One region of the Salicibibacter cibi genome, then DNA from elsewhere that is predicted to be linked to it. Evidence: a T-box and tRNA genes for the amino acid it is inferred to sense, from the RefSeq annotation. Region 1 holds a T-box; the other holds one or more tRNA genes.
What was found. The T-box of region 1 lies ahead of serS (serine--tRNA ligase). A T-box ahead of a tRNA ligase gene usually reads a tRNA of that ligase, here a tRNA-Ser.
Positions count from the first base shown of each region.

Region 2: it has a tRNA-Ser gene. The T-box ahead of serS (serine--tRNA ligase) is inferred to sense a tRNA for this amino acid. The anticodon was not compared.

Region 1 covers NZ_CP054706.1:4,278-19,098, forward strand. Annotated here, with positions in the region: gene remB (extracellular matrix regulator RemB) at 1-83, shown strand, start outside; gene gyrB (DNA topoisomerase (ATP-hydrolyzing) subunit B) at 165-2,075, shown strand; gene gyrA (DNA gyrase subunit A) at 2,131-4,608, shown strand; partial or broken gene HUG20_RS19840 (YaaC family protein) at 5,035-5,241, opposite strand; partial or broken gene HUG20_RS19845 (YaaC family protein) at 5,344-5,763, opposite strand; gene guaB (IMP dehydrogenase) at 5,938-7,395, shown strand; gene HUG20_RS00050 (hypothetical protein) at 7,639-7,833, opposite strand; gene HUG20_RS00055 (D-alanyl-D-alanine carboxypeptidase family protein) at 8,042-9,367, shown strand; gene pdxS (pyridoxal 5'-phosphate synthase lyase subunit PdxS) at 9,426-10,310, shown strand; gene pdxT (pyridoxal 5'-phosphate synthase glutaminase subunit PdxT) at 10,364-10,954, shown strand; T-box leader at 10,958-11,172, shown strand; gene serS (serine--tRNA ligase) at 11,224-12,495, shown strand; gene HUG20_RS00075 (hypothetical protein) at 12,580-12,777, opposite strand; gene HUG20_RS00080 (Lrp/AsnC family transcriptional regulator) at 13,840-14,286, shown strand; gene HUG20_RS19285 (hypothetical protein) at 14,382-14,504, shown strand.
Region 2 covers NZ_CP054706.1:845,320-860,140, reverse strand. Annotated here, with positions in the region: gene HUG20_RS04285 (class I SAM-dependent methyltransferase) at 1-91, opposite strand, end outside; gene HUG20_RS04280 (hypothetical protein) at 148-321, opposite strand; partial or broken gene HUG20_RS19905 (arsenate reductase/protein-tyrosine-phosphatase family protein) at 384-456, opposite strand; partial or broken gene HUG20_RS04270 (arsenic transporter) at 491-1,788, opposite strand; gene HUG20_RS04265 (ArsR/SmtB family transcription factor) at 1,804-2,154, opposite strand; gene HUG20_RS04260 (ArsR/SmtB family transcription factor) at 2,327-2,653, shown strand; gene HUG20_RS04255 (permease) at 2,744-3,631, shown strand; gene HUG20_RS04250 (alcohol dehydrogenase) at 3,645-3,794, shown strand; gene HUG20_RS04245 (hypothetical protein) at 4,143-4,280, opposite strand; tRNA gene HUG20_RS04240 (tRNA-Leu) at 4,791-4,878, opposite strand; tRNA gene HUG20_RS04235 (tRNA-Leu) at 4,973-5,057, opposite strand; tRNA gene HUG20_RS04230 (tRNA-Gln) at 5,096-5,170, opposite strand; tRNA gene HUG20_RS04225 (tRNA-Asp) at 5,187-5,262, opposite strand; tRNA gene HUG20_RS04220 (tRNA-Val) at 5,317-5,392, opposite strand; tRNA gene HUG20_RS04215 (tRNA-Glu) at 5,401-5,475, opposite strand; tRNA gene HUG20_RS04210 (tRNA-Ser) at 5,575-5,665, opposite strand; tRNA gene HUG20_RS04205 (tRNA-Asn) at 5,668-5,742, opposite strand; gene HUG20_RS04200 (SprT family protein) at 5,897-6,346, opposite strand; gene cmpA (cortex morphogenetic protein CmpA) at 6,454-6,597, shown strand; gene HUG20_RS04190 (Tex family protein) at 6,658-8,832, opposite strand; gene HUG20_RS04185 (PP2C family serine/threonine-protein phosphatase) at 8,904-9,524, opposite strand; gene sigB (RNA polymerase sigma factor SigB) at 9,524-10,321, opposite strand; gene rsbW (anti-sigma B factor RsbW) at 10,275-10,763, opposite strand; gene HUG20_RS04170 (STAS domain-containing protein) at 10,760-11,092, opposite strand; gene HUG20_RS04165 (PP2C family protein-serine/threonine phosphatase) at 11,209-12,219, opposite strand; gene HUG20_RS04160 (anti-sigma regulatory factor) at 12,232-12,633, opposite strand; gene HUG20_RS04155 (STAS domain-containing protein) at 12,636-12,992, opposite strand; gene HUG20_RS19365 (STAS domain-containing protein) at 13,069-13,920, opposite strand; gene HUG20_RS04145 (hypothetical protein) at 14,083-14,220, opposite strand; gene HUG20_RS04140 (CopG family ribbon-helix-helix protein) at 14,471-14,728, opposite strand.

The DNA of each region.
Region 1 (14,821 bases):
AATTATATCATTCGCCCATTTCCTCCACGACCTTGAAACGACGCTCGCAAAATATGCTCGATGACGGCAACGATGAAGCATGACCTTCCCACGAATGATGGGAGAAGTGCCTCGACTCGGTTTTGTACGAACCTCTTAATTAGAAACGTAGGTGAAGATTGCCCATGGAACAACATTCGTATGATGAAAGTCAAATACAGGTACTCAAGGGTTTGGAAGCTGTTCGCAAGCGCCCGGGGATGTATGTCGGTTCCACAAATGCGCGGGGACTCCATCATCTCGTTTGGGAAATCGTAGATAACAGCATTGATGAAGCGATGGCCGGCTTTTGTGATGAAATTCATATCGCAATTGAAAAAGACAACAGCATCACGGTTACCGATAATGGCCGTGGCATCCCCGTCGGCATGCACGAAAAAGAAGGAAGGCCAACGCTGGAAGTCATCATGACTGTTCTTCACGCAGGCGGAAAATTCGGCGGCGGCGGATATAAAGTATCCGGTGGCTTGCATGGCGTCGGGGCTTCCGTTGTAAATGCCCTATCCGAGCATATGGAAGTTGAAATCCATCGCGACGGAAATGTTTATTATCAAGATTACCGGCAAGGAATTCCACAGCAGGAACTTTCGGTCACAGGACAAAGTAACCAAACAGGAACACAAATCCGCTTCACGCCAGATAGCACGATTTTCACCGAAACGAGAGAATATGAAGCTGACACGTTAATGACTCGTTTAAGAGAGTTGGCATTTTTGAATAAAGGGCTCCGCATCTTCTTTACGGACAAACGAGAAGAAGCGTCAGAAACGAAAGACTACTACTATGAAGGCGGTATTCAATCCTTTGTTGAGTATTTAAACCAGTCAAAGGAACCGCTTCATGAACCACCGATCTATATCGAAAGTGAACAAGCGGGCATCCAAGTAGAGATTGCGGTTCAATATAATAATAGTTTCACAAGCAACATCTATTCATTTGCCAATAATATCAATACGCATGAAGGTGGCACCCATGAATCGGGATTTAAAACGGGATTAACACGTGTGATTAATCACTACGCCCGTCAACATCAATTGTTTAAAGACAATGATCCGAATCTTGTGGGGGAAGATGTCCGTGAAGGTTTAACCGCTATAATATCCGTGAAAATCCCGGATCCGCAGTTTGAAGGACAAACGAAAACCAAGTTGGGAAACAGCAGTGTCAGAACGGCTACCGATCAACAATTCAGCGATCATTTCGCCCGTTTTCTTGCTGAAAACCCCGATACTGCCCGAAAAGTGGTGGAAAAAGGAATCACTGCATCGAGGGCTCGTGAAGCGGCTAAAAAAGCTCGGGAATTCACTCGCCGCAAAAGTGCACTTGAAGTTGGATCGCTTCCCGGAAAATTGGCGGATTGTTCTTCGCGGGATGCTAGCATTAGTGAAATATATATCGTGGAGGGCGATTCGGCAGGAGGTTCGGCAAAAGCAGGTCGAGACAGCCATTTTCAAGCGATTCTTCCCTTGCGCGGGAAAATTTTAAACGTAGAAAAAGCGCGGCTTGACAGGATTCTCAACAACAATGAAATTCGTTCCATCATTACTGCGCTCGGCACGGGGATTGCCGATGAATTTACGATCGAAAAAGCACGTTACCACAAAATCATCATCATGACGGATGCGGATGTAGACGGGGCACATATCCGAACGCTTATTTTGACGTTTTTCTATCGTTTTATGCGCCCATTGATTGAAAAAGGGTATGTATATATTGCCCAGCCCCCGCTATACCAAGTGAAACAAAGCAAAAAAGTCCGCTATATCCAGGACGAAAAAGATTTACAACCGCTTTTGGATGAATGGCCAGACACTCCTGTACCGGAAATTCAACGGTATAAAGGTTTAGGCGAAATGAATGCTGATCAATTATGGGAAACAACGATGAATCCGGAAGGGCGAAGACTTCTGCAAGTTACTTTGGAAGATGCAATGATTGCGGATGGCGTTTTCGATACGCTTATGGGAGACAGGGTCGAGCCAAGGCGAGAATTTATCCAGGATAACGCAGAATACGTACAAAACCTCGATGTTTAATACCGGAAGTGTGAGAATACTCCCTTTTCACACCTCGGAAATTGGAGGGTAAGGAATGGCAGATCACGAATCTAATGTTCATGAAATTAATATAAGTCAAGAGATGCAGTCATCGTTCCTGGATTATGCCATGAGCGTTATAGTCAGTCGTGCCCTTCCCGACGTTCGTGACGGCATGAAACCCGTGCACCGGCGCATTCTTTACGCGATGAACGAACTTGGGATGACCCCGGACAAAGCCCATAAAAAATCAGCGCGAATTGTCGGAGATGTGATCGGTAAATACCATCCCCACGGCGATAGTGCTGTCTATGAAACAATGGTGCGAATGGCACAGGATTTCAGTTACCGTTATATGCTCGTTGACGGACATGGGAACTTCGGTTCGGTCGACGGGGATTCTGCTGCCGCCATGCGGTATACGGAAGCTCGGATGTCAAAAATATCCAACGAGCTTGTTCGGGATATTCGCAAAGACACAGTGGATTATCAAGACAATTACGATGGTGCCGAGAAGGAACCTGTCGTGTTACCAGCGCGTTTTCCCAACCTGCTCGTGAACGGTGCATCCGGGATCGCAGTCGGAATGGCGACGAACATTCCCCCACACCAATTGGGAGAAGTAATTGATGGGTTATTGGCACTGAGTCAAAACCCTGAGTTAAGTGTGGACGAATTGATGGAGTACATTCCCGGTCCCGATTTTCCAACGGCAGGTTTGATCATGGGTCGGAGCGGAATCCGAAGAGCATACCACACAGGTCGGGGATCCATCACGTTGCGGGCCAATGCCCACATTAACGAACAAAAAAACGGCAAAGAAGAAATTATCGTCACGGAATTGCCATACCAAGTGAATAAAGCGCGTCTCGTTGAAAAAATTGCCGAGCTTGTAAAGGAGAAAAAGCTCGATGGAATCACGGACTTGCGTGATGAAACATCTCGCAACGGCATGCGCATTGTGATTGAACTTCGCAAAGATGCAAACGCCAATGTGATTTTAAACAATTTGTATAAATGGACGATGATGCAAACGACGTTTGGCGTTAATCTATTGGCCCTTGTGAATGGACAGCCGGAGGTCCTCAATCTTAAGCAATCGCTAAGCCTTTACCTTGATCATCAAGTGGAAGTTATTCGCCGGCGCACCCAGTTCGATTTGAACAAAGCAGAAGCACGCGCACATATTTTGGAAGGCCTAAGAATTGCCCTCGACCATATTGATGCGATCATCGATTTGATTCGCTCATCTGAAACGACCGATATTGCCCGTCAGGGCTTGATCGAGAACTATGATCTAAGCCATGAACAAGCGCAAGCAATCCTTGATATGCGCTTGCAGCGCCTCACCGGCCTTGAAAGGGATAAAATCGAAGATGAATATAAAGGGTTGATCGAGCGCATCACGGAATTAAAAGCGATTTTGGCAGATAATGAAAAAGTCCTCGATATTATTCGCGATGAACTGGGTGACATTAAAAAACGTTACAATGATGAACGCCGTACAGCCATTCATGCCAGCGAAAATGTACTCGAAGACGCAGATTTAATTCCGCAAGAAAACGTCGTGATCAGCATTACGCATGAAGGGTACATTAAACGCTTGCCGCTTACGACATATCGTAGCCAGCGCCGCGGAGGCCGTGGGATTCAGGGAATGGGCACAAACGATGGAGATTTTGTCGAGCATTTGTTTACGACCAACTCTCATCACACGATCCTTTTCTTTTCAAACAAAGGAAAGGTTTATCGCCTGAAAGCATATGAAGTTCCCGAGTTAAAACGATCGGCCAAAGGGATTCCGCTGATCAACCTTCTGCAAATCGAAAAAGGGGAAGAAATCAGTACAGTGATCCCGATTGAAAAATACCGGGACGATGCCTATCTATTGTTTATTACGAAAAAAGGCATTGCCAAACGAACCCCATTATCTGCATATGCGAATATTCGTAAAGGCGGACTCTTCGCCATTAATATCCGGGAAAATGATGAACTGCTCGGCGTACGTCTTACGGATGATGCCAGTGATGTTATTCTCGGCACCAAAAAAGGAATCGCCATCCGATTTAATGAAGACGATGTAAGGCTCATGGGCAGAACAGCTACCGGTGTTAAAGGGATCTCCCTTGACCAAGACGATGAAGTCATTGGCATGGACATGATTCAGGAAGATCAAGATGTGCTCCTCGTCACCAACAAAGGTTTTGGAAAAAGAACAAAAGAAGACGAGTTCAAAGTGCAAAATCGTGGCGGAAAAGGCCTAAAAGCATGCACGCTTACCGATCGAACCGGGCATTTGATCGCACTCAGAGTCATTTCCGATGAATACGATTTGATGGTAATGACAGAAAAAGGCATTATCATTCGTATCCATGTCAACGAGATCTCGAAACTCGGACGGTATGCCCAAGGCGTCATGCTCATTCGAGTCGATGAAAATGAAGAAGTTTCAACCGTAGCCCCCGTTGAGGCGGAAGAAATAGAAGAAGAAAATCAAGAAGAAGAGGAAAGCGCACCGGAAGACGATGAATAAATTGCAAACGGCCCAGACATCCGGTAGGGATGCGGGCCGTTTTTGGTTTATCAGCGGAAAATGATAATTTATCAGCCGAAAAAAGCAATATATCAGCCCAAATACCACATTTATCAGCCAAAACCCGGTGAAGCATTCATGGCGCCCTAAATGCGGGTTCAGCGCGCGTTTCAGGCGCTATGGAACCGTTATGGCGATCGAACACAGATCTTTTTTCGATTTTCGGGAACCATGAGCCGCCATGGCGACCAAACTTAGGCGCATCCCCGTTATTGGTCGATCCAACGTTCTAAATAACGGAAAAAGACTGGCACATAAGCATTTTCCATTGGTGTTGTCAAAGCTGGATGCAAGGAAATCCATCCTATAAGCAAAAAAACCCTTGCACTTTTGGCATCCCGGCTTCTGCTGATAGCTGCAAGTTGTTCAGCAATCTCTAGTCAGGAACACTCCCTGTGCTTCTTCAACGATAATTTTCTCACACAATGCAGCACAAGCTTTTACATAAGTCTCAATCAACGGAAGATCAGCCGAAGAACGTTGGGAGATTAACTCTCCCCACCATTCTGTTTCATAACGGTTAATCATACTAAGGTTATACAACAGCAAATAGTGGATCAATAAAGCCGGCAATGTCGCCTCTTTTCTTTTCGATTTGAACCGCGGATCATCACGGATTGTATCTTGGAGAACAGGAATTTGTAAAAAAAGCGTTGCCATTTGAAAGCGGTCTTGATTGGATGGCTCTATCTGATACATGTGTTCAAGCACATGGGGGAACAGTCCATGCTTCTGGATTTTAACCTCATCATCAATAAAACGATAATCTTTCCGTTTTCTTTTTCGAGTGGATACGCCGTGGGCGAGTACATTTGTTGTGGAAGGGTAAGTTGGGTCATAGAGTAAAATCAACGCTTTTATTAAATGGCTAAATCCATAAAATAAAAGCAACGGCTGGGCATGAAAAGGCATGCGTTGACTCTCTTCCAACAATGAACGACCTTGTTGCCACCGGTAGATAAACGGCAACGTGTTTTCATATGCGTATTTTTTCGTATATTTTTCCTCGTCGAAGAGACTTTGATAACGATGGTACAACTTTTTTGTTAATGTTTCCGTTACGGTAAATCGCTGAAAATCAGTAAATGTATGCAAAACACATTCCTCCGACGGACATACTTGTTAGAAATTTAGAACTTCTTAAAGAGGGACGATAAAAAAAGACAAGCGTGATAAAATAGAAGGAATAACCGAACCAAGGAGACTTACAAATAATCTTTCCGATTGTACGCTTTTTTACGCACGATCATTCAAAGAAAGGGTGAAAAAATGAGAGAGGATAAGTTTGGAAAACAAGGGTTAACCTTTGATGACGTTTTGTTGCTTCCGGACCGGTCGGAAATCCACCCCCGCGAAGTAGACATTCACTCCAAATTGACAGCGAAACTGCCGCTTAATATGCCAATCTTAAGTGCCAGTATGGATACGGTAACGGAAGCGGAAATGGCGATTGCGATGGCCCGTGAAGGTGGTCTTGGCGTCATTCACAAAAACATGTCCGTTGAAGAACAAGCAGAAATGGTTGACATGGTAAAACGTTCGGAGAGCGGCGTAATCACCAATCCCTTTTTTTTAACACCGGATCGGCAAGTATATGATGCCGAGCACTTAATGGGAAAGTTCCGGATTTCAGGCGTTCCGATCGTGGATGAGGATCAAAAACTTGTCGGGATCCTCACGAATCGCGATTTGCGTTTTATTGACGATTATGCGATTAAAATTGACGATGTTATGACCAAAACCGACCTTGTTACCGCTCCAGTCGGCACAACATTGGCAGAAGCGGAAAAGATCTTGCAACAGTATAAAATCGAGAAATTGCCACTCGTCGATGCGAACATGGAATTAAAAGGTCTCATCACGATTAAAGATATTGAAAAGGCGATTGAATATCCGAAAGCTGCCAAAGATGAACAAGGACGATTGCTCGTGGCGGCTGCCGTCGGTGTTGCCCATGACACGCAGGTCAGAATGAAAGCACTAGTAGGAGCAGGCGTGGATGCCATTATCATTGATTCGGCACACGGTCATTCACGCGGTGTGCTCGATCAAGTAGCGCAGATTCGCGACGCCTATCCTAACGTGATATTAATTGTAGGAAACGTGGCTACCGGAGCCGGCACAAAAGACTTAATACGGGCAGGTGCCGATATTGTCAAAGTAGGGATTGGACCGGGTTCCATTTGTACAACCCGAGTGGTCACAGGAGTCGGTGTCCCGCAGATCACTGCTGTCCATGAATGTGCTACGGAAGCGGAAAAGCATGGTGTCCCGATTATCGCCGACGGCGGAATCAAATTCTCCGGAGATATTGTAAAAGCCTTGGCGGCCGGTGCACATGCAGTTATGCTAGGGAGCATGTTGGCAGGGGTTTCGGAAAGCCCCGGCGAAACGGAAATTTATCAAGGACGTCAGTTTAAAGTTTATCGGGGCATGGGTTCCATGAGTGCGATGGAAAAAGGAAGCAAGGATCGATACTTTCAAGAAGACAATCAAAAGTTTGTACCGGAAGGCATCGAAGGGCGAACGCCTTATAAAGGACCACTAGCAGACACGCTCTACCAACTAACGGGTGGTATCCGTGCAGGTATGGGTTATTGCGGGGCACCCAACTTAGAAGGGTTGCGCAACGATGGTCAATTCGTGCAAATTACCAATGCATCCTTAAAAGAAAATCATCCCCATGATGTTCAAATTACGAAAGAAGCACCGAACTATAGCATCTAAAGATTATCAAGGGACGATCATAGCGAGCATTTCCCAGGAAATAATCTGTGGAAATGCTCTTTTTTTGGCAGGTAAGAAAGTATAAATCAACTTTCTTACCTGCATAAGTGCAACTAAGGCTTTCGCCATAAAAGCTTGGCGAAAAGCCAAGTTTTCTAATTTTTAAAAAGGAAGTCCCCGTGTTTTTCCGCCGCTAGCTATTGTAATTGCCGTAATTAGGGATTGCTGAACAACGTGCAGCTATCAGCTGAAGCCAGGATGTCGCTTCCATGGCTTCGCTTTCCGCGGACGAACGGTCAAGCCTCCTCGCGCAAAACCGGCGCTGCGGGGGCTTGACGCGTCCGTTTTTCCGCTGGAGTCTCGCCATTGCAGCACCATCCCTCCGTCCGTTGCCAGAAGTGCAAGGGTTTTTTGCTTATAGGATGGATTTCCTTGCATCCAGTTTTGACAACACCAACGGAAAATGCTTATGTGCCAGTCTTTTTCCATTATTCAGCAGTCCCTAATTATTCGCTGATATCAACGATAGAATTTTGGTGAAGAGTCTTAAAAAATAATTCATTTTTTCGCTTAAATGTTTGCTGCCTTTTTTAGGATCATTATGATAAAATAACGTTTGGGAAGTACACCTTGGAGGTGCCAAGTGATGAAAAAATGGACGAGTATAGTAAGCGGTGCGACTTTGTTTCTGGCTTTAACAACAACAACAGAAGCACAAACCCCGGAGATTGAAGCTGAAGCCTCGATTTTGGTGGATGTGGAAACCGGAAAGATTTTATATGACGATGACATAGATGCATTGTTGCCAATGGCGAGTATGGCAAAAATGATGACGGAGTACCTCGTCAATGAAGCGATTGAAGAAGGCGATCTAAGTTGGGATGAAGAAGTTTCCGTCAGTGAAGAAGTTGCGGATTTATCACAGGATGAAAGTTTATCCAACGTCTATTTGCGAACCGACCAGACGTATAGCATTGAAGAGTTATACGAAGCTATGGCGATTGAGTCCGCGAATGGCGCGACGGTTGCGCTTGCGGAAGCTGTCGCCGGCTCAGAAACGGATTTCGTGGATATGATGAATGATAAAGCTGCGGAGTTGGGAATCGAAGATTATGAATTCGTTAATTCCAGCGGATTAAACAATTCGTCGATGGAAGGCAATCATCCGGAAGGGACCGATGCAGACGCTGAGAACATGATGTCTGCTCGGGGAACGGCTCAGCTTGCTTATAACCTGATCCAGGATTATCCTGAAGTATTAGACGTCGCGAGCACTGAAGAAATGGTTTTTATGGAAGGCAGTGAGATGGATGAACTGCCGATCGCGAATTGGAACCATATGTTGGGTGGGACTGATTTCTCACATGCATATGAAGGCGTGGACGGCATAAAAACCGGCAACACGGATGCTGCAGGTTTTGCATTTACAGGGACCGTTGAACAAGACGACACCCGTTTATTGTCCGTTGTTATGCGTACGGATAGCATGGATGCGCGTTTTGAAGAAACGGCGGTATTGTATGATTACGGGTTTGATACCTTTACAACCGAAGAAGTAATTTCTGAAGGAGAACAGGATGATGAAGTCTCGACATTGCCGGTTCCCGATGGACAGGAGCAGGAAGTGTCTGTCGAATCCGGATCCGCTTTATCCTTGCCTATTATTGAAGGAGAGGAAGAGATGTATTCAACTTCCGTGACGGTTGAAGAAGACCTGCTCGACGATGATGGAGCATTGAGTGCACCGCTAGAAGCTGGTGAGGAATTGGGCTATGTAACGGTCACTTATGAAGGCGAAGATGAAGAAATGTATCTCACGGATGAGATGGAAAGCAATGTCTCTGTTCCACTCGTTGCCGGGGAAGATGTAGAACGGGCGAATTGGTTTATTCGATCGATGCGTGGGATCGGTGGTTTCTTCTCCGGGCTTTGGGATCAAACGACAGATACGGTGGGAGGTTGGTTTTCGTAGTTTCCCTATCGTACTAAGCGTGTTATAATAGGAAAAAAGCTTACCGGAGGGAAAGGCATTGGCAGATACAGGTACAGATCGCGTTAAACGAGGAATGGCTGAGATGCAAAAAGGCGGCGTCATTATGGACGTTGTCAATGCAGAACAAGCAAAAATTGCCGAGGAAGCAGGCGCCGTTGCCGTTATGGCACTTGAACGTGTTCCTTCAGATATACGAGCCGCGGGCGGGGTCGCCCGGATGGCAGATCCAAATATATTGGAAGAAGTGATCGAAGCGGTGAGCATTCCGGTCATGGCGAAAGCGCGGATCGGTCACATTGCGGAAGCGCGCGTGCTGGAAGCGCTCGGCGCTGATTATATCGATGAAAGCGAAGTGCTTACACCTGCTGACGACATCTACCATATTGATAAGAGCACTTATACCGTACCGTTCGTTTGCGGCGCCCGCGACTTGGGCGAGGCGTTACGCCGCATTGGCGAAGGCGCGTCGATGATCCGGACAAAAGGAGAACCGGGCACGGGCAATATTGTGGAAGCTGTCCGTCATATGCGCATGGTGCAGGGGCAAATTAAAAAAGTAGCGGCCATGTCCCGTGATGAGTTAATGACCGAAGCGAAGAACTTGGGAGCCCCTTACGAACTTCTCGTTTCCATTCAGGAATCGGGCAAGTTGCCGGTCGTCAACTTTGCTGCCGGCGGGATCGCTACCCCCGCAGACGCGGCATTGATGATGTCGCTCGGTTCCGATGGTGTTTTCGTAGGATCCGGCGTATTCAAATCGGATGAGCCGCAAAAATTTGCACGCGCCATCGTTGAGGCGACGACACACTTTGAAGATTACGAATTGATCGGCCGTCTATCAAAAGGCTTGGGAACAGCCATGAAAGGCATTGAGATATCCAATATCCCTGAGCCGGAACGTATGCAAGATCGCAGTTTATAAGAGTAATGAGGAAACGATTCGGCAATCCTAATGAGAGATGGAGGTGAGCGCAGATGGTGAAGATCGGTGTGCTTGCACTCCAAGGCGCTGTTCACGAACATGCGAAGAGGCTTGAAAGTGAAGGGACAAGCAAAGCAGTTCTTGTCAAAAGAACTGAGCAGCTTTGGGATCTTGACGGACTTATTTTGCCTGGAGGCGAAAGTACAACGATGCGACGGCTGATTGACCGTTATGATTTTATGGACCCGCTCCGTCAATTCGCCGCTTCCGGGAAGCCGGTTTTTGGCACATGTGCCGGCCTTATTCTAATGGCAAATGCGATTGAAGGAGAAGAAAAAGGGTATCTGGCGTTCATGGATGTAACCGTCGAACGAAATGCTTTTGGCCGCCAAAAAGAAAGTTTTGAAACGGAATTGTACGCAAAGGGAATCGCGAATGATTTGATTGCTGTTTTTATACGCGCCCCTTTAATCACGAAAGTTGGAACGGATGTTGAGGTTATCGCTTATCATCAGGAAGAAATTGTCGCCGCAAAACAGGGACAATTTCTTGCTTGTTCGTTTCATCCTGAACTGACAGATGATCATCGTTTTCACCATTATTTTGTTGACATGGTAAAAAACGCAAAAAAAAACGTCGTATAATAATGAAAAACGTAGAAGGACATGAGTATGCTTGGCGCTGATCCAGAGAGCCGGTGGTCGCTGAAAACCGGTGAGGCAAAAAGCAGAATCCCGTCTGGAGTGGATGCCCGAAACGATTATAGTAAGGTTCCCGCTTGCCGGCGTTAAGGCATTTGAGCCGGTTTGTTTCACGTGAAACAAACAACGAGGGTGGTATCGCGGAAACGTCCGTCCCTAGAACAGGGGCGGTTTTTTTATTTTATTTTAATAAAATGGAGGTTGATGCACATATGTTGGATATTAAGTATATGCGCCAAAATGAAGAAAAGGTAAAAAAAGTGTTGGCGGAACGAGGCATAAAAGCAACAGAGGTTGAACAGACAATCGCTTTGGACGAGAAGCGCAGGGATTTGATCGTTCAAACGGAAGAAAAGAAGAAACAAAGAAATGAAATTTCACAGCAAGTGGCTGAAAGAAAAAGGGCGAAAGAAGATGCCGGCGATTTAATCGCACAAACGAAAGAAGTGTCACAGGCAATTAAACGGCACGATGAAGAATTACGCAACATTGAAGAGAACCTTCAACAGTTTATGCTTTCGTTTCCCAATCTGCTGAATGAATCTGTTCCCGAAGGCGAGAGTGAGGAAGACAACGTTGAAGTGCGCCAATGGGGAACACCAACGGCATTTTCTTTCACACCGAAAGCACATTGGGATTTAGCCGCTGAGCATGATCTGCTTGATTTTGAACGTGCCGCAAAAGTAACCGGCAGCCGTTTTGCATTTTATAAAGGGGCAGGCGCACGGATGGAACGGGCATTGATCCAATACATGATGGATGTACATGCTGATGAACATGGCTATACGGAGACGTTGCCTCCTTACATCGTGCATCGGGACAGCATGATAGGAGCGGGGCAGTTGCCGAAGTTCGAGGAAGACGCCTTCAAGCTTGAAGACAATCCATACTATCTCATTCCAACATCCGAAGTGCCGGTCGTGAACATACACCGTGACGAGATTCTCGATGGGGATGACCTAAATATTAAATATGTGGCTTACAGCGCTTGTTTTCGAGAAGAAGCCGGTTCAGCCGGACGCGATACGCGAGGGTTGATTCGCCAACACCAATTCAGCAAAGTGGAATTGATTTGGTTTACGAAACCGGAAGATTCTTACGAGGCCCTTGCCGCGCTTACCGGCCATGCCGAAAAAATTTTAAAAGAACTACAACTCCCTTACCGAGTCGTCGATCTCTGCAGCGGTGATATCGGTTTTGCCGCGGCGAAAACGTACGACCTAGAAGTGTGGCTGCCGAGTTATGAAACCTACAAAGAGATTTCTTCATGCAGCAATTGTGAAGATTTTCAGGCACGGCGAGCCAATATTAAGTTCAAGCGCGAACAACAAGGAACGGCAGAACATGTTCATACCTTAAATGGTTCAGGACTTGCTTTAGGGCGAACAGTGGCCGCCATCATGGAGAATTACCAGGAAGAAGACGGCAGCATAGGCATCCCCGTTGTTTTGCAACCATATATGGGTGGGAGAACACAGATATGAAGTGACATTTCCAAGCGGAGTCGGGAGGTTCATCGGCTGCTAAAAACCATCCTCAATAAGTAGGGATTGCTGAACAACTTGCAGCTATCGGCTGAATCCGGGATGTCGCTTCCATGGCTTCGCTTTCCGCGGACGAACGGTCAAGCCTCCTCGCGCAAAACCGGCGCTGCGGGGGCTTGACGCGTCCGTTTTTCCACTGGAGGCTCGCCATTGCAGCACCATCCCTCCGTACGTTGCCAGAAGTGCAAGGGTTTTTTGCTTATAGGATGGATTTCCTTGCATCCAGCTTTGACAACACCAACGAAAATGTTTATGTGCCAGTCTTTTTCCATTATTCAGCAGTCCCTAAGTAGTGACGACACTCAAGAGAAACAATTTTCGGGATACTAGTGCAGGAATGATCGAATTATCCGGTCACATCCAAAGGAAATATCAAAAAAGGAGGACAGTCACTAGTCATTATGGCTGAATTTCCTTACACTTGATGATTTTACCTCAGGCGCGTTGATTTACCTTAAAATACCTTCTGGCATGAAAAAGAAAACTGTTTAGTATCAGATAAGTCCTTTCGAACATGATCTGCGGACTCAAAACAGTGCTCAGAAGCCAAAGGAGTCCTCAGGTCTGGGTTTTGGGAGCCGTAATGGCTGGGCGAATACCAAATTAATCCGCAAATGTATGTAACATAACACGGTATGTTTAATACCCTTTTCGTCTAAACCCTTTTGTTGGAAAAATACGGATAATCAACGCGCCTGATTTTACCTTCCGGTTGTTCCACATGACTTACTCATGGCACCTCTGATTGGATTATTTAACCTTCGAGTGGTTCCACATGACTCACTCATGACACCTCTAATTGTGGTAATTTCCCTTCTAGAGGTGTCATAACGGGGATTCCCGGGCGTTCTCTTCACGGAAGCTAATATTAAACGTGCCTTCTATTTTTGGTATCCCAACGACTGGGTGGAGATCTGGCACGTTTGGCACGTTTCCTAAATTTGGCGCCAGCTACCGAAGGTTCGGATTCAAACCATAGTTATCGACCGGCTTAAGCTGCTACAGCGCGAGTAAAGGTATCAAAGACTCTCGTCAATGACCGAACGTCTTTACTTTTCTTGATTATTCGTCGCCACAAGCCGGATGTGGTCATTTATTGCCATCATTCCCCACTTACCACGTGATGTTTCTCCTTCACAAAAAATAAACTTAAGAAAATCATTGATCTTATGGAAATGAAAAAGTATAATAAATTCACTATAATCATTACGAAATTGCCAAAAAAATTGAGCTATTTTGTCGGTATAGAGTATTTTATTTTAAAGAAAATGATGTGATGCGAAGATGGAATTGGATCAAACAGACTTCAAGATTTTATCAATGTTACAAGACGACGGCAAATGTTCGTACAGCAAGATTGCAAGGAACATCGGTGTCAGTGAAGGTACGGTTCGCGGCAGAATTAACAAAATGTTAAAAAACGATATCTTTGAATTTATTATCCATACGAACCCGTATAAAATCGGCTTGCATGTTCAAGCCATCATCGGGCTGGAAACAAGGGTTGGCTATCATGATTCCATTGCATGTCAATTACAACCCCATCGGTCTGTCCGTTTTATCGGGGCATTTTCCGGAAAGCATGACCTCATCATGCAAGCTTTTTTTCAGAATAACGAGGAATTAATGGCGTTTGTCGACCGAACATTGTCGGGGATTGAAGGCATTATAAGCGTTGATGTGAACGTCGAGCTCAAACAATATAAAGATACGTTTTCCTATGTTGATTGACCTGAAATATGACAATTTTATCAAAAGAATATTGTGAATTCCGTGAAACATCCTTATAAATGGGAAGCGGCCCATGAATGATGAGATAGTCATCGATGTTGAAAACATCTTTTTTTAGCAAAAAAACAGAATTGCCCGTCGTTGACGATGCTAGCTTTTCGCTAAAAAAAGCAGAGGCAACGGTCATTGTCGGGCGTTCGGTTCCGAAAAGAACATGAAATCCCTTTCCATTATGGGAAGTCGCAACGTTCGTTGTTATTTATCGGTTTTACGCGAGAAGCCTCCTAGTTCCTACGAAGTGTAAAGTGGGGAAGGGATCGCCTTGATACTGGCAAGTCGTACGGTTTTCTCATCAGCATTGCCATTAGACGCATACTGTCGTATAATAGGCATAAGCTAAAAAAGCCTGTGAATGCTAAGCACACACAGGCAATCATAGAGCCCGTGACCCAAAGGTTGCGGATTCACCGTTTTTCTCGGATAACCGCCCGCATGGCTGTCAAACTCAGGGGCGGTTATTTTTGTCGTCGTTTTT
Region 2 (14,821 bases), 840 kb from region 1:
GTTTTACTTCCTTAACTATAACATTGGCTAGTTCAATTCTTTCATCTGTATCATATTTTTTTGCCATCTGTTCAAAAACATTGTTTTCCATACTCTGCTCCTTTAGCCTAGGTATATTTCTTTTCAAACTTCCCTACTTGGTTTGATTTATTCCGCAATATGATCCGATTGCAGAACATATTGACGAACGGTCAATCCTCCTCTCGTAAAACCGGCGCTGCGGGGGCTTGACGCGTCCGTTTCTCGCCATTGCAGCACCGTCCCTCCGTACGTTGCCAGAAGTGCAAGAGTTTTTTGCTTATAGGATGGATTTCCTTGCATCCAACTTTGACAACACCAACGGAAAATGCTTATGTGCCAGTCTTTTTCCGTTATTCAGCAGTCCCTAAATAATGCTTTGCCCAACCTTCTGCAATTTTGGCTTCGACAAGAATTCTTTGTGCAAAGAAAGTAGATCGTTTTTTAGCCATGATGGGTTTTCTCCTTTTCTTTAACCAATTACCATTAACCAGAGATACAGACCGAGTAAGGTGATAAATAAGACAGGTAATGTGATAACAATGCCTGTTTTAAAGTACGTCCACCAGGAAATCTTTACACCTTTTTGGCTAAGCACATGAAGCCACAATAGGGTGGCTAATGATCCGATAGGTGTGATTTTCGGCCCTAGGTCAGAACCAACCACGTTTGCATAAATGAGCGCTTCTTTCATTAATCCGGTTGCCGCCGTTGCATCAATCGCAATGGCGTTAATCATAACTGTTGGCATATTGTTCATGACTGAAGATAGAATAGCTGCTAAAAACCCCATCCCCATCGTTGCGGCAAAGACGCCTTGTTGTGCTACATATTCAAGTCCTCCAGCTAAGAGGTCTGTTAATCCTACATTTTGAAGGCCAAAAACGACGACATACATTCCGATAGAAAAAAAACAATATTCCATGGAGCACCTTTCATCACCGAACGTGTAGCAACGGCGGGACTCTTACTAGCAATCGCTAAGAAAATAAGTGCAATGATCCCCGCGACAATGGATACAGGAATATGCAAAATTTCACTTACAAAGTAACCAACAAGCAGAACCCCTAGTACAAACCATGATAAACGAAACATTTTCCCATCCTGAATAGCTTCTCTTGGTTTTTGTAACTGCTCGTAGTCATACCGCTTGGGAATGCTCTTTCTGAAATACAGATAAAGAACAAGAATACTCGCTCCTAATGCAAAGAAATTCGGGACAATCATACGTGTCGCATATTCCACAAATCCTATCCCAAAGAAGTCTGCCGATACAATATTTACAAGATTACTGACGATCAAAGGAAGCGATGTAGTATCTGCAATAAATCCACTGGCAATAATAAATGGAAAGACCATCTTTTCGTTGAAATTCAGCGAACGAACCATGGCGAGAACGATCGGTGTCAAAATAAGTGCCGCTCCATCATTTGCGAAGAACGCTGCCACAATGGAACCCAAAATACAAACATAGACGAACATAAGCACAGCGTTTCCTTTAGCCGCCCTTGTCATATGTAAAGCTGACCATTCAAAAAAACCAATCTCATCGAGGATCAAAGAAATGATAATCACAGCAATAAACGTTAACGTAGCATTCCACACAATGCTCGTGACTTCAATGACATCACCAAACGAAACAACTCCCAAGAGTAACGCAATGATGGCACCACCACAAGCAGACCAACCAAGATCAAGGTTTTTAGGCTGCCAAATGACTAACACAAGCGTAATGATAAATATCACTGACGCTAAGATGACTGAAAGCAACGCTTGATTCCTCCTTTAACAGCAATCAACAGGGGTTTCTTTCTTTAAAAGTTCCAAATACTGTTGATCATAATCATCAATTTGATCCAAAATAGCTTGAATGACAGCAACTTTCGGTGCAGATCTATCCATGGAATAGAATCGCCATTGCCCACGGCGATCTTCTTCGACAACACCTGCTTGCTTCAACTTACGGATATGTTGACTTACTGCAGGTTGACTGATTTCAAACATATCAACGAACTGACAAACACAGTATTCCTTTTTTGAAATAAGCTTCATCATCAACAACCGTGTAGGGTCACTGATGACTTTTAAAGCGTCAGCCACTTCAGTGGAATTTAACCTTGTATTTAATGTGCTCATATGCATTCTCCTTTTCATAAGCATTATATAACTACCTTATTATATAAGTCAATCGCTATAAACAACTAGTCCTTTTCATCAAATTTTTTTGTTCTAAAGGTTGCATTTTCTTTCTATCAGGCATATAATTCAAGTAAATCAAAAAAAATTGATTTGAAATGAGGCATTGAACATGAAAGAAACCATGGCTACATCAAAAGTTGACCAAGATCAGCTTTTTCAAACATATAAAGGGAAATTTAAAGCCCTTGCGGATGAACTTCGTCTAAAAATCATGTATGAATTGAATCAACGTGGCCAAGTATGTGTTTGTGATCTAACAGACATTGTTGGATTACCACAATCGAAGCTGTCCTATCATTTAAGAATATTACTCGATGCGAATTTGATTCTACAAGAAAAAATCGGCACTTGGAATTACTATCGTTTGAATGAAACCGAAGTTAAAAACTTGTTATCCGAAGAACTCTGCTGTATTTTCTATCCAAATAGCCCCTAATCACTGGGGATTACTTTTTGATTATTTAATCAAAAAAAGTTGATGAAGTAATCGCTTATATATCAAAAAAAATTGATTTATAAGGAGCCAATCATGGATACCTTTTTAAGCTTCCTAAACACCTTTTTCATTCTGTTTTTAGAACTGACCGCTTTGTTTATACTCATTAGTTTTTTGGTCAGTTGGTTACAACAAAAGGTGACAGAAGATCGAGTTAGACGCATCCTTAATCGACCAAATAACTGGATTGGCTATCTCTATGGCGTAGGGTTAGGGTCACTAACCCCCTTTTGTTCTTGTTCAACGATACCAATTTTAGCAGGATTGTTATCTTCTAAAGCTCCCTTTGGACCGTCGATGTCATTTTTAATTGCTTCTCCTCTCTTGAATCCAGTGATCATTATCATGATGTTGACCTTGTTGGGATGGGAATTAACCTTATACTACGCAATCGTCATAACCATTTTTTCTATACTTATTGGTGTTGTATGGAGCGCTTTAGGTCTTGAGCAATCGGTGAAAGAAGTGAGAGTGAGAAAGAAAGGGAGTTCAAACGAAGATCAAAATATTTCCAAATGGAAGTTGGCTCTTCAAGATACATGGACGTTCTTTTATCCTTTATTTCCTTACTTGCTTATCGGCGTTTTTATTGGAGCATTTGTTTATGACGTCGTTCCGCAAGAATTTATTGTTCAATATGCCGGAGGAGATAATCCCTGGACGATTCCCATTGCATCAGTGATCGGGATTCCCATGTATATTCGCGCAGAAACCATATTGCCGATTGCGGGCGCCTTAGTTAGCCAAGGGATGGATTTGGGAGCTGTGATTGCCCTTTTAATCGGCGGTGCCGGGGCGAGTATTCCAGAGGTTATTTTATTAAGCAAATTATTTAAACGAAAATTAGTTGTGGCTTTTGTCGTTTCCATTTTGATTGTTGCTATTGGTACAGGATTTATCGTGCAGATCATCCTATAAAGGAGGTGACCCCATGGCCCAAAAAGAATCTAGCTTGAAGAACTTCTTCTCAAAAGCGAAGCCGACTCAAAAAGATTGTTGCAGTGTAGAAATTGAAGAAGTTGAATCCAGTCAGGAGAACTGCAGTGATTCTACCGATCAACAGAAGAAAAACGCGGAATAACATTGTGAAACGCAATGGATAACGACTGGTTTCGAACCGTGTTCAAGGGGCTTCATTTTAAGAAGTCCCTTGTTTTAGTTGAAAATACAATTGAGTGATCCAGAGATTTTTCGTTCTCCACGATGTAATTCAATCATCTCTCTTTTTCAAAAATAGCAAAAGGAGATGGCTGACCGATTGGACGATCATGCTTAGATAAAACCGAACTCGTGTCGGGCAGTCATACATATCGTAGCCAATTGCGTTCATATGATTCCTTTTTGGTTTTTCGTAAGAGTGTATCAGCAATATCTATGGTGGACATGTTTTGAAGTTCATTGGCGCTTAAATTCAGCCCCTTTTCAGCGATCATTTGCCGCCCAACGTCACGGATATAATCGTACATAATGTGGCCATCGGATGTGCATTGATACGCTGGTAATTCATGGACGGCAACATGTTTAACGGGTGCATCAATAAAATTAATGACATAACGGCCGCAAACAAGTAATCCATCTCCTGTTTCCCATGTATCCGGTTCATCCGGCGTTTGACCATCAACGTCGTTCGTACTTTTTTGACGGAATGTCGTTCTTTTATTTTAACCTCCCTCCTTTAGTTAGGGATTGCTGAACAACTTGCAGCTATCAGCTGAAGCCGCTTCCATGGCTTCGTTTTTCCGCTGAAGTCTCGCTATTGCAGCGTCATCCCTCCGTACGTTGCCCGAAATGCAAGGGTTTTTTTGTTTATAGGATGGATTTCCTTGCATCCAGCTTTGACAACACCAACGGAAAATGCTTATATGCCAGTCTTTTTCCGTTATTCAGCAGTCCCTAAATACCGAACTCCTTGCCAAACCATCATATTCAATACATTTTCGCGCCTGTTCATATTTTTATTATATCAACCACCGTGTCTTAGAATTATGTGAATCGATTATACTTCCTTGGACAAATTTTCTAATCAAAATATAAAAAAACCAACACGCTCAAAGTGTTGGTGTGTCAGTATCTTTATTGGTGCGGTCGAGTGGACTTGAACCACCACGGGATTTAACTCCCACTAGGCCCTCAACCTAGCGCGTCTGCCATTCCGCCACGACCGCAATTATAACAATAGAAAAAAGTCTTAAATCATACTAGTTATATCTTTCGCCAGGCCCTCAACCTAGTGCGTTGTGTCATTTCAATACAATAAAATGGTGCGGGCGGTGGGACTTGAACCCACACGTCGTAAGACACTAGATCCTAAATCTAGCGCGTCTGCCGATTCCGCCACACCCGCTTGTGCAACGTCCCCAGCCGTTCATAAGGGGATATAAATGGCTGGGCCAGCTGGATTCGAACCAGCGCATCTCAGGATCAAAACCTGATGCCTTACCGCTTGGCTATGGCCCAACAATAGAAATAAAGATGGCGGGCCTGACGGGATTCGAACCCGCGATCTCCTGCGTGACAGGCAGGCATGTTAACCGCTACACCACAGGCCCTTGTTTGATAATGTTAATGGGTGTTTCCCTTCCTTCTCATTCGTGAGGAAGACATGGTGGAGGGTGACGGGCTCGAACCGCCGACCCCCTGCTTGTAAGGCAGATGCTCTCCCAACTGAGCTAACCCTCCACTGGAAATGGTGACCCGTGCGGGATTCGAACCCGCGTTACCGCCGTGAAAGGGCGGTGTCTTAACCCCTTGACCAACGGGCCATGACGGATATCAGATGTCGGAGGCCGGATGTCGGATTTAATGTACGAATTGGCAAACCAATTCGATTCATTCCGGCTTCTGACTCCTGTAATCTGGAATGGCGGAGAAGGAGGGATTTGAACCCTCGCGTCGCTTGCGCGACCTACACCCTTAGCAGGGGCGCCTCTTCAGCCACTTGAGTACTTCTCCGCTGGCTCCACAGGCCGGACTCGAACCAGCGACCCATCGGTTAACAGCCGATTGCTCTACCACTGAGCTACTGTGGAATGTGAAATAGGTTTAGTTCGTTTTCGACAAATAAGATAGTACATGAATTCAACGAGCATGTCAACTCATAATTGCAAGCAATTGGAACTATGTATTCCGCTTTAAGCGACCTTTTATAATGTACCATAGGAACGTAGCATCGTCAACGCTCTTTCATGATTTTTTTAGTCTCCCACTGCAAGCCCCGCAAACGTATCGGGCCGTATCCATCGCTCGCTTCCGCGGATAAACATGGCCACAATCTTCACATCGATAGTAATATTTAACCGGCAGCGTTCTTCTCATGCCGGGAACCGTTTGGCAATGCCTGGATCCACCCACTTTTTTTAGCAAGTGTTTAAAATCCCTGTCTCTATGTTGGTAGCCCTTGTCCTCTAAATGAAGATGATAATGACACAATTCATGTTTGATAATCGACTTTAATTCCTCGCGGCCGAAGTGCTCTTCATGTTTGGGGTTTATTTCAATGTTATGGCTTGCAAGCATATAGCGTCCGCCGGTTGTTCTTAAACGTGAATTAAAGCGAATATGATGCCGAAACGGCTTCTTAAAATAAAGGTCGGACAAATTTTCCGTTAATCGTTGCAATTGCTCATCCTTCAATCTTGTTCGTCCTCTCTAAAGCGATAAATCATGCTCAACGTTTACAAGCCTTGCGGCATATAATAAAGGAAAGCCTTTAAGGTCTCATGAACAAGGAGGGATCTCAAGTGCCTTACTGGCTAAAAAAACAATTGGCAAAAGCCTATTTTGAAAAAAACCGCTATGAGATTGTCATGCTTAACCAATGTTGGTTCGCGTATTTGAAACGCAATGCTCCAACAAGCGCTATAACAATGGAAAATACGAAATAAGTCTCTTCATACATGTTATCATCCGAATTCCCGTTTTGGAAGAAAAAAACCTGCGGATGCTCACGCAGGTTTTTTCATCGTCAGTGCAATTCTTCCCTTTTTCAAATCAACATCATCCACCCACACACTAACGATGTCGCCGACAGCGACCACTTCTTGTGGGTGCTTAACGAAACGATTGGCAAGCTTTGAAATATGCACAAGGCCGTCTTCTTTTACTCCAACGTCAATGAATGCACCGAAATCGACGACATTTCGGACGGTCCCTTGGAGCTCCATCCCTTTCTCCAAATCCTCCATTGCCATAACGCCCGTTTTCAACAATGGCTGTGGCAAGTCTTCACGGGGATCACGATTCGGGCGAGCCAGCGCTTCCGCAATATCTTGCAACGTCATTTCTCCAACATCCAATTGTTCCGATACCTCGGAAGTATCAAGCAGCCCTACTTTTTCCTTAATCATAGTTGAACCGAGGGCATTTTCGAAAACGTCCATCTCTTGTAACAATTGTTTGCTAACTGCGTAGCTTTCCGGGTGGATCGGCGTTCGGTCGAGTGGCTCGTCTCCGTCTGAGATTCGCAAAAAACCGGCTGCCTGTTCAAATGTTTTCGCCCCTAAACGAGGTACCTCATTCAATTGCTTTCTCGTATTATACTTTCCGTTGTCTTCACGGTATTTGACAATTTGGTTCGCAACCGTTTTATTCAAACCCGACACATGTTGAAGCAGGCTTTGCGAAGCTGTGTTCACATCGACTCCCACTTGGTTGACCGCCGTCTCAACCACAAAATCCAGGGAACTTCCTAGTGATTTGGCACTGACATCATGTTGATATTGACCGACCCCGATCGATTGGGGATCGATTTTCACAAGCTCGGAAAGAGGATCCTGAAGTCTTCTTGCAATCGAAATGGCACTTCGTTCCTCAACTTCCAACTCGGGGAATTCCTTACGGGCAATGTCTGATGCAGAATAAACACTTGCACCTGCCTCATTAATGATCACATAGGCTGCCTCGGAATCCGATTCGGATAGAAACTCCGAAACAAACAATTCCGTTTCCTGTGAAGCCGTTCCATTCCCGATGGCAATCACCTTACACTGGTACTTTTCCAACAAGGATGCCAGTTCCTTGGCGCTTTTTTCCTTTTCATTTTTCGGAGGTGTGGGATAAAAAACACCCGTTTCCAACATTTTCCCCGTTTCGTCAATAACTGCCCACTTGCAACCGGTACGATAGGCAGGGTCAATGCCGAGAACCATTTTTCCCAAGAACGGCGGTTGCAACAATAATTGTTTTAGGTTATCCGAAAAAACACGAATCGCCCGATCTTCCGCTTTTTCGGTCAATTCATTTCGAATCTCTCGTTCAACTGCCGGGGCAATCAAACGCTTATACCCATCTTTGATCGCCTCTTGAACCATAGGAACAGCTGGCGATCCAAACCGCTTGATGACGAGATTTTCGATTTTATTGATTAAAAATGAAGCGTCTGCATCCACGTTCACTTTTAGAACGTTATCCTTTTCTCCTCGGTTCACCGCTAAAATCCGATGCTCAGGCATCCGGTTTATTCGCTCGGAATACTCATAATACATTTCGTAAGTACCAGCTTCATCTTTTGCGTCTTTTTTGCGTGCGGTCTGCAACTGCCCGTTTTGAAAGGTCAGTTCCCGAATCGTTTGTCGAACGGCCGGATCATCTGCCGTCCATTCCGCGATAATGTTATTCACTCCTTCCAATACAGCGGCACGATCGTTAAGATCCTCCTCCGGATTAATATATGTATCCGCTTCTCGTTCTACGTCAATCTCTCGCGGCAATTGGAATAGACGCGTGGCAAACGGCTCCAACCCTTTTTCTTTGGCAATCGTAGCTTTTGTGCGTCTTTTTTGCTTGTAAGGGCGATAGATATCCTCTACATCTTGTAGCTTGGTCGTTGAATGGACCGCTTCGGCCAAATCATCGGTAAGTTTTCCTTGCTCGTCGATTAAGCGAAGGACCTCTTGCTGTCTATCGTGAAGTTGATTCGCATATTGCCATTGGTCCAGCACTTCCCGAATATTCAGTTCATCCGCATTTCCGGTTTGTTCTTTCCTGTAACGTGCGATAAAAGGAATCGTGTTCCCATCCTCATGCAGATCAATAATGGCTTTCACATATTGTTGTCCCGTTGTTATGCTGTGGGCAATCCGCTCGATCGTCTTTCCTGTATCAATTGTGGCAGTTTCCAACGGCCATCCTCCTTTGTAGATTCAAACTAAACCGGCATACGAAAACCGCTTGTCTACGATCGACAAAACGGTTATTGGCTTTGGATATGCCCGGACACAATCGTTATGTCATCTTTTCGCGCGGTGTCATTAGAGCCAACCATATTTTGCATAAATTCAGAAGGTACTGCGGCGTACTGAACGAAGCAATCTTTCATATTACGCACTTCTGCACCATCGGAATATAAAGCAAATGAAACTTTTGAATCAAACGGATAATTGTATATTTTCGGTGTGATGCGACGTCCCGCAAGAAAACCGGTACCGGGGATTGGACGATAACACTCCCTATCATCAACGTTTAATATACAACCGATGTTTCCGATGTTCCCATATAAGATTCTTTTCGAATCATAATCGATTTTTAAAATCGTCATCACGACGCCCCGTTCTCCACATAGCGCTTCATTACAGGCAGAAAACAAGCCTTCAAGGCTTGTGCCGCCATGTTGTTTTTCAATGGTGTTTACGGCTATAAGAGCCGAACGGTTGGCATTTCCCCCACTCCCGAGGCCATCGGCGATGGCAACGAGAAAGTACCTGTCATTCTCAGTCATGTAGTATGCATCGCCGCATATCGAGTACCCATGTTTTACCTTTTGGTATACGGCGGTTTTTCCATTGAGATGTTCCTTTTCGACAATGTTGACCATCACAGACACTCCGATGGTTCGACGCGGATTGAATCACGCAATTTATGCAGTGCCCGCCGTTGCAAGCGGGAAACGTGCATTTGCGAGATGTCCAGGCGTTCGCCTGTCTCTTTTTGGCTTAGGTTGTCAAAATAGGTACAACGTAAAATTTCTTGTTCGCGGTCGGTGAGTACGGTAAACGCTTTTTCCAAAAGAAGGCGTTGGTCGGTCTTTTCAAAACCATCCTCCGTTGAACCAACGAGGTCCAACAACGTTACTTCGCTTCCTTCGGCATCCGCTTCAATGGAACGATCCACAGAAAGCGCCTGATAGCTTTTGCCCATTTCCATCGTTTCCAACACTTCTTCTTCCGTAACTTCTAAATAAGCGGCGATTTCAGACACTTGTGGCGAACGTTGGTATTCGGTTGTTAACTCTTCCACAGCGTTTTTGATTCTTGGCCCTAATTCTTTTATTCGCCTGGGCACGTGAACGCTCCACGTTTTATCTCTAATAAACCGCTTGATTTCACCTACAATCGTAGGAACCGCAAATGACTCAAATGATCGCTTGTAGGCAGGGTCGAAACGGCGAAGAGCAGCGAGCAAACCGATCATGCCGACTTGATAAAGATCGTCATCGTGGCCTTGGCTTCGGGAGAATTTACGCGCAAGCGATTGGACGAGTGAATCGTAGTGACGGATTAACGCTGTTTGAATCTCCTCTGTCGGATTTTGTTGAAAGCTTTCAATCCATCTATAAATTTGCGCTTCATCGATGTTTGTTGATTGTTTCTGTTTCGATTCCGTTGGTCCCATGCGCTACCCCATCCTTTTGAAAATACTTCTTCATTACAATGGCCACGCCTTTATTTTTTCTGATTTCGACGTCATCCATTAATGTTTCGATAAGGAAAAGGCCTAGGCCGCCTTCATTAAGTTTCTGGATAGGCTCCTCTGGCTTAATCGGACCCCTGTATTTTTTTAGTTCTTCTACATCTACATTTGTCCCATTATCGGCAATTTTGAACTCGACAAATTGATCATGGACATGAAACTGCAGCGAAATTAAACCTTCATCATCGTAAGCGTGATCAACGACATTCGTACAAGCTTCGGCAATCGCGACTTTAATATCCTCAATCTCATCATAAGTGTAACCAACTCGATTCGCAACCCCTGAAACCGTCAGTCTGACAACCCCTACATATTCCGGTTTGGCAGGTACCTTCATTTCAATGAGTTCCTCGCACACAGTCATTTCCCGGCACCCTCCCTTCGCTCCTCAATATCGATCACTTCATCAAGCCCGGTAATCGAAAAAAGTCGTTTCACGCGCTCATTAAGGGATACAAGACGTAGCGTTCCATTATTTTGATCCGTCGATTTCAACGCACCGACGAAAATGCCGAGACCCGTGCTGTCAATGTAATCGACGCCCCCCAAATCAACGGTGACCGATGGCTCCTGTGCCTCGACCAAGGGCATCAATGCTTCTTTTAATTGCGGAGCCGTATAAGCATCAATTTCCCCCGATACGAACATTTTCGTTTCATTGCTCAACGTTTCTGTTTTTACATCCAAGTTCATTTTATTTCCTCCTCTTGATGGATCTTCACGCGATGGTATTTTTATAAATAGATAAATGCATCTAAAATAAAACGGCCCGATAGGCCGTAATTGTTCATACCCAGTATTCTTTTAAGTTAAACGTTTCGCCGTAAAATAATAAGGGTAAAATCATCATGAAGTTGAAAGTCCTGCCATTTTTCCAAGTCTTGATAAACATGGTCAACCATTTCCTGCGCACTTTTATTTTGGTATAAACGAAGGAGTCTCATCAGCTCCTTCCGTTCCAGAAATTCGTCACCTGCCCTGCATTCCGTAACGCCATCAGACAGCAAGACAATATAATCCCCGGGAGAAATCGCCAATTGATACTCTCTGTATTGTGTGTTGCGGGAAATGCCGAGGGCCATCCCTTTGGCGTATAATTCTTCAAATCGGTCTTCATGGGAATTATAATAAAAACCAGGCTCATGACCGGCACCAGAATAAGATAAATGATTTGTACGGAAATCATAAGACGCATACATCATCGTCACAAACATGTGGGCGGCAATGTTTTGCTCGACAGTCCGATTCAAGCTTGCCAACAGTTGGCCCGGTTGCATTAATCCTTCAGGAAGGCTGTCCATCGCGTATTTGATCATTGACATGCAAAGAGCCGCGGGGACCCCTTTTCCGATAACATCGGCAATCGCGATACTGATGCTTTCCTTGTCCGGTTGGATGATATTATAGTAATCCCCATTCATCTTTGAAGCGGGGACACTGATCACTCCTATGTCTAAACCGTCGCTTTGCGGAATCTCCTTGGGCAAAAATGTATCTTGCATATTAGCCGCCACATCGATTTCCGATTCAAGCTCCAGTTGTTTTTGTTTCAGAATTTGGTGCTCGCGATATGCCATTCCGTAACCGATCATCACTTCCAACAAAAACTCGAACGATTTCCGTGTTTCAGGCGACAGATCGGGATACAACTCTTCAATGACTTCAAGATGAATGCTTACAATCTCTTCGGGCGCAATGTCTTCTTCAATAACTTTTTTGCTGAATTGTTGCGCATCATACAGGCTTTGCTCACTTTTTTGATGAAGAAAATTGTAAAGGATATGTTTGTAACTGCTTTGCAGCACTTGATACGCTTCCATCTTCACACCTCCCTACCGGAGCCATTTAATTGCGGTAATAACTGTCCCCTTGCCGGGCTCGGATTCAATATCAAATTCATCCATTAACCGCTTCGCCCCAGGAAGCCCTGCTCCCAGGCCATTTGATGATGAATGGCCATCTGTCATAGCCTCTCCTAAATTTTCAATGCCCGGTCCTTCATCGCGGGAAACAATTTTAATACCTTTTAAACACCCTCGCTCCACAACTTCCAAACCAATCATGCCATTGTCTGTATATAAATATATATTTCGTGCCAACTCCGATATGGCGGTTGCTATTCGAGCCTGATCCACATTGTTGAAACCTACTTCTTTTGAAAGCTCACGGCCGGCTTGACGCGCCGATACGATGCCCCATTCCGTTCCTATTTCAACAGAGGATTGCGTGCGCATGATCAACCCTCCAATTCCTCTTGCAATTTCTCAAGCCCTTGCTCCAAATTTAGTGCTGTAGGAACTCCGCTCAGTGTGACACCCATCTCAACTAATGTAATGGCAACGCTTGGCTGTATACCGGTCAAGACGACTTTCGCACCCATTAGATTGGACATTTCAACAACGTCACCGATTATTTTTGCTATATAGGAATCGATCATCTCAACGGATGTCAAGTCAACGACAATGCCCTCGGAACCTTCTTCATGGATCCGGTTTAATAGATCCTCTTGAAATTGAAGGGCTGTCTGGTCATCCAGTTCTACTTGAATCGAAATCAATAAATACTTCCCTAGTTTTAATATTGGTATTCTCATAATGCATGCCTCCGTACTAGATGTGAAAAGTAAGAGATGGGAGGTGAAAGGTGGGAAATGCAACCGGCATACCTACTCATTTTTCAGAAAAACCAACCTCCGGCTGTTTTATTTTGTCGGTATATGCGCGCGGAACTTCTTTAATCTCGCGATTTGTTATTTCCAAGGCTGCTTCGACGCCCTTTTGTAACGTACTTTTTGTCGAGAAATTGCGTAAATCGATCCCCAAACTGACGATTGTTTGGGCAATTTCAGGCCGTATGCCCACGAGAATGCAATGAACCCCCACAAGCCGCACTGCCTCATATACTTTAATAATATGGTGGGCAACCATCGTATCAACGACCGGCACGCCGGTAATATCAATCAATATCACTTGGGCACGGTTATCGACAATCCCTTGCAATACATTTTCCATGATATGCTGGGCACGCGTGGTATCAATCGTACCAATTAAAGACATCACGCTGACGTCGTCAAATACCGGAATCAGGGGGACGGATAGCTCCTTAAGCGCATGATTTTGTATGTGAATCACGTTTTCCCTCATTTTCGCAGACTCGTCCACCAATTTGCTGATTAAGTCATCCATCCGAGCCTCAAATTCCAAAATACGTTCTTCCGTATATGCTGCGGCCAAATCATTTCTAAGCATGCGCCGAAAAGCATGCAAACCGCGAATAAAATTTCCTAACGATAATTCATGATAGATCATACGTTCGGAAAGTCGCCGTAGTCGTTCTCCTTGCCCTCGCTCTTCGGTGTAGATGTCAGTTAAAATAATATCTATCATTTCAATTTTTAGTTCGTCTGCCAGAACCTCTGAAAGATGCGCATTATTAAATGCAAGTGGATCAATATCTTCTTTCCATCGAGTAATATAGTAATCTCTTCTTTGATGTATAAAATCTAGAACCGAAGAACTCATTCATATGCCTCCCATATTGCAATCTAACCCCGAACATTAGTATATAGATTAATTATTTCATTATTTATACATAAACGCAAACCCTACGTCCATAAAGTTCATGCGTGTCGACGCAAGACAAAAGGGATTCATACTTAGGGATTGCTGAACAACTTGCAGCTATCAGCTGAAGCCGGGATGCCGCTTCCATAGCTTCGCTTTCCGCGGACGAACGGTCGGCCAAGCCATTGCAGCATCATCCCTCCGTACGTTGCCAGAAGTGCAAGGATTTTTTTGTTTACAGGATGGATTTCCTTGCATCTAACTTTGACAACACCAACGGAAAAAATGTTTATGTGATGTGCCAGTTTTTTCCGTTATTCAGCAGTCACTAGTTAGAAAAACTTGGCTTCCGCCAAACTTTTATGGCGAAAGCCTTCGCTGCATTTATGCAGCTAAGAGAGAGTGATTTATACTTTCTTAGCTACCAAAAAAAGTTGCTACCGATCTTCATTGATCGAAGCAACTGTAATCCATAGGGGTCGTCTTATATAAAATGATAAGAGAAAAACTAAAGTTGGACCCCTTTGATATTCGTGTGATGAACCTGCGATTCTGCTTCCTCTTCCAACTGAAACGACTCATCTGCGATGTTCAAATTGATGGTGGCCATCTCAATATAGCCCCTTTGCATGGACTCCCGCACGACCTGTTTACGCTCATGCAAATACTTTGTCGCCGCTTGGTGAATAAAATCACTGCGGTTTAACCCATCGCGTTTTGTCATCCGGTCCACCTCTTGTAATAAATAGTTCGGAAGGCTGATCATAATTTGTCTGCCATTCTCCTGAGACAAGTTGGACACCCCCTGCAAACACCACTCGGACACGTTCTTTGATTACTCTGTACATATAATAGCATC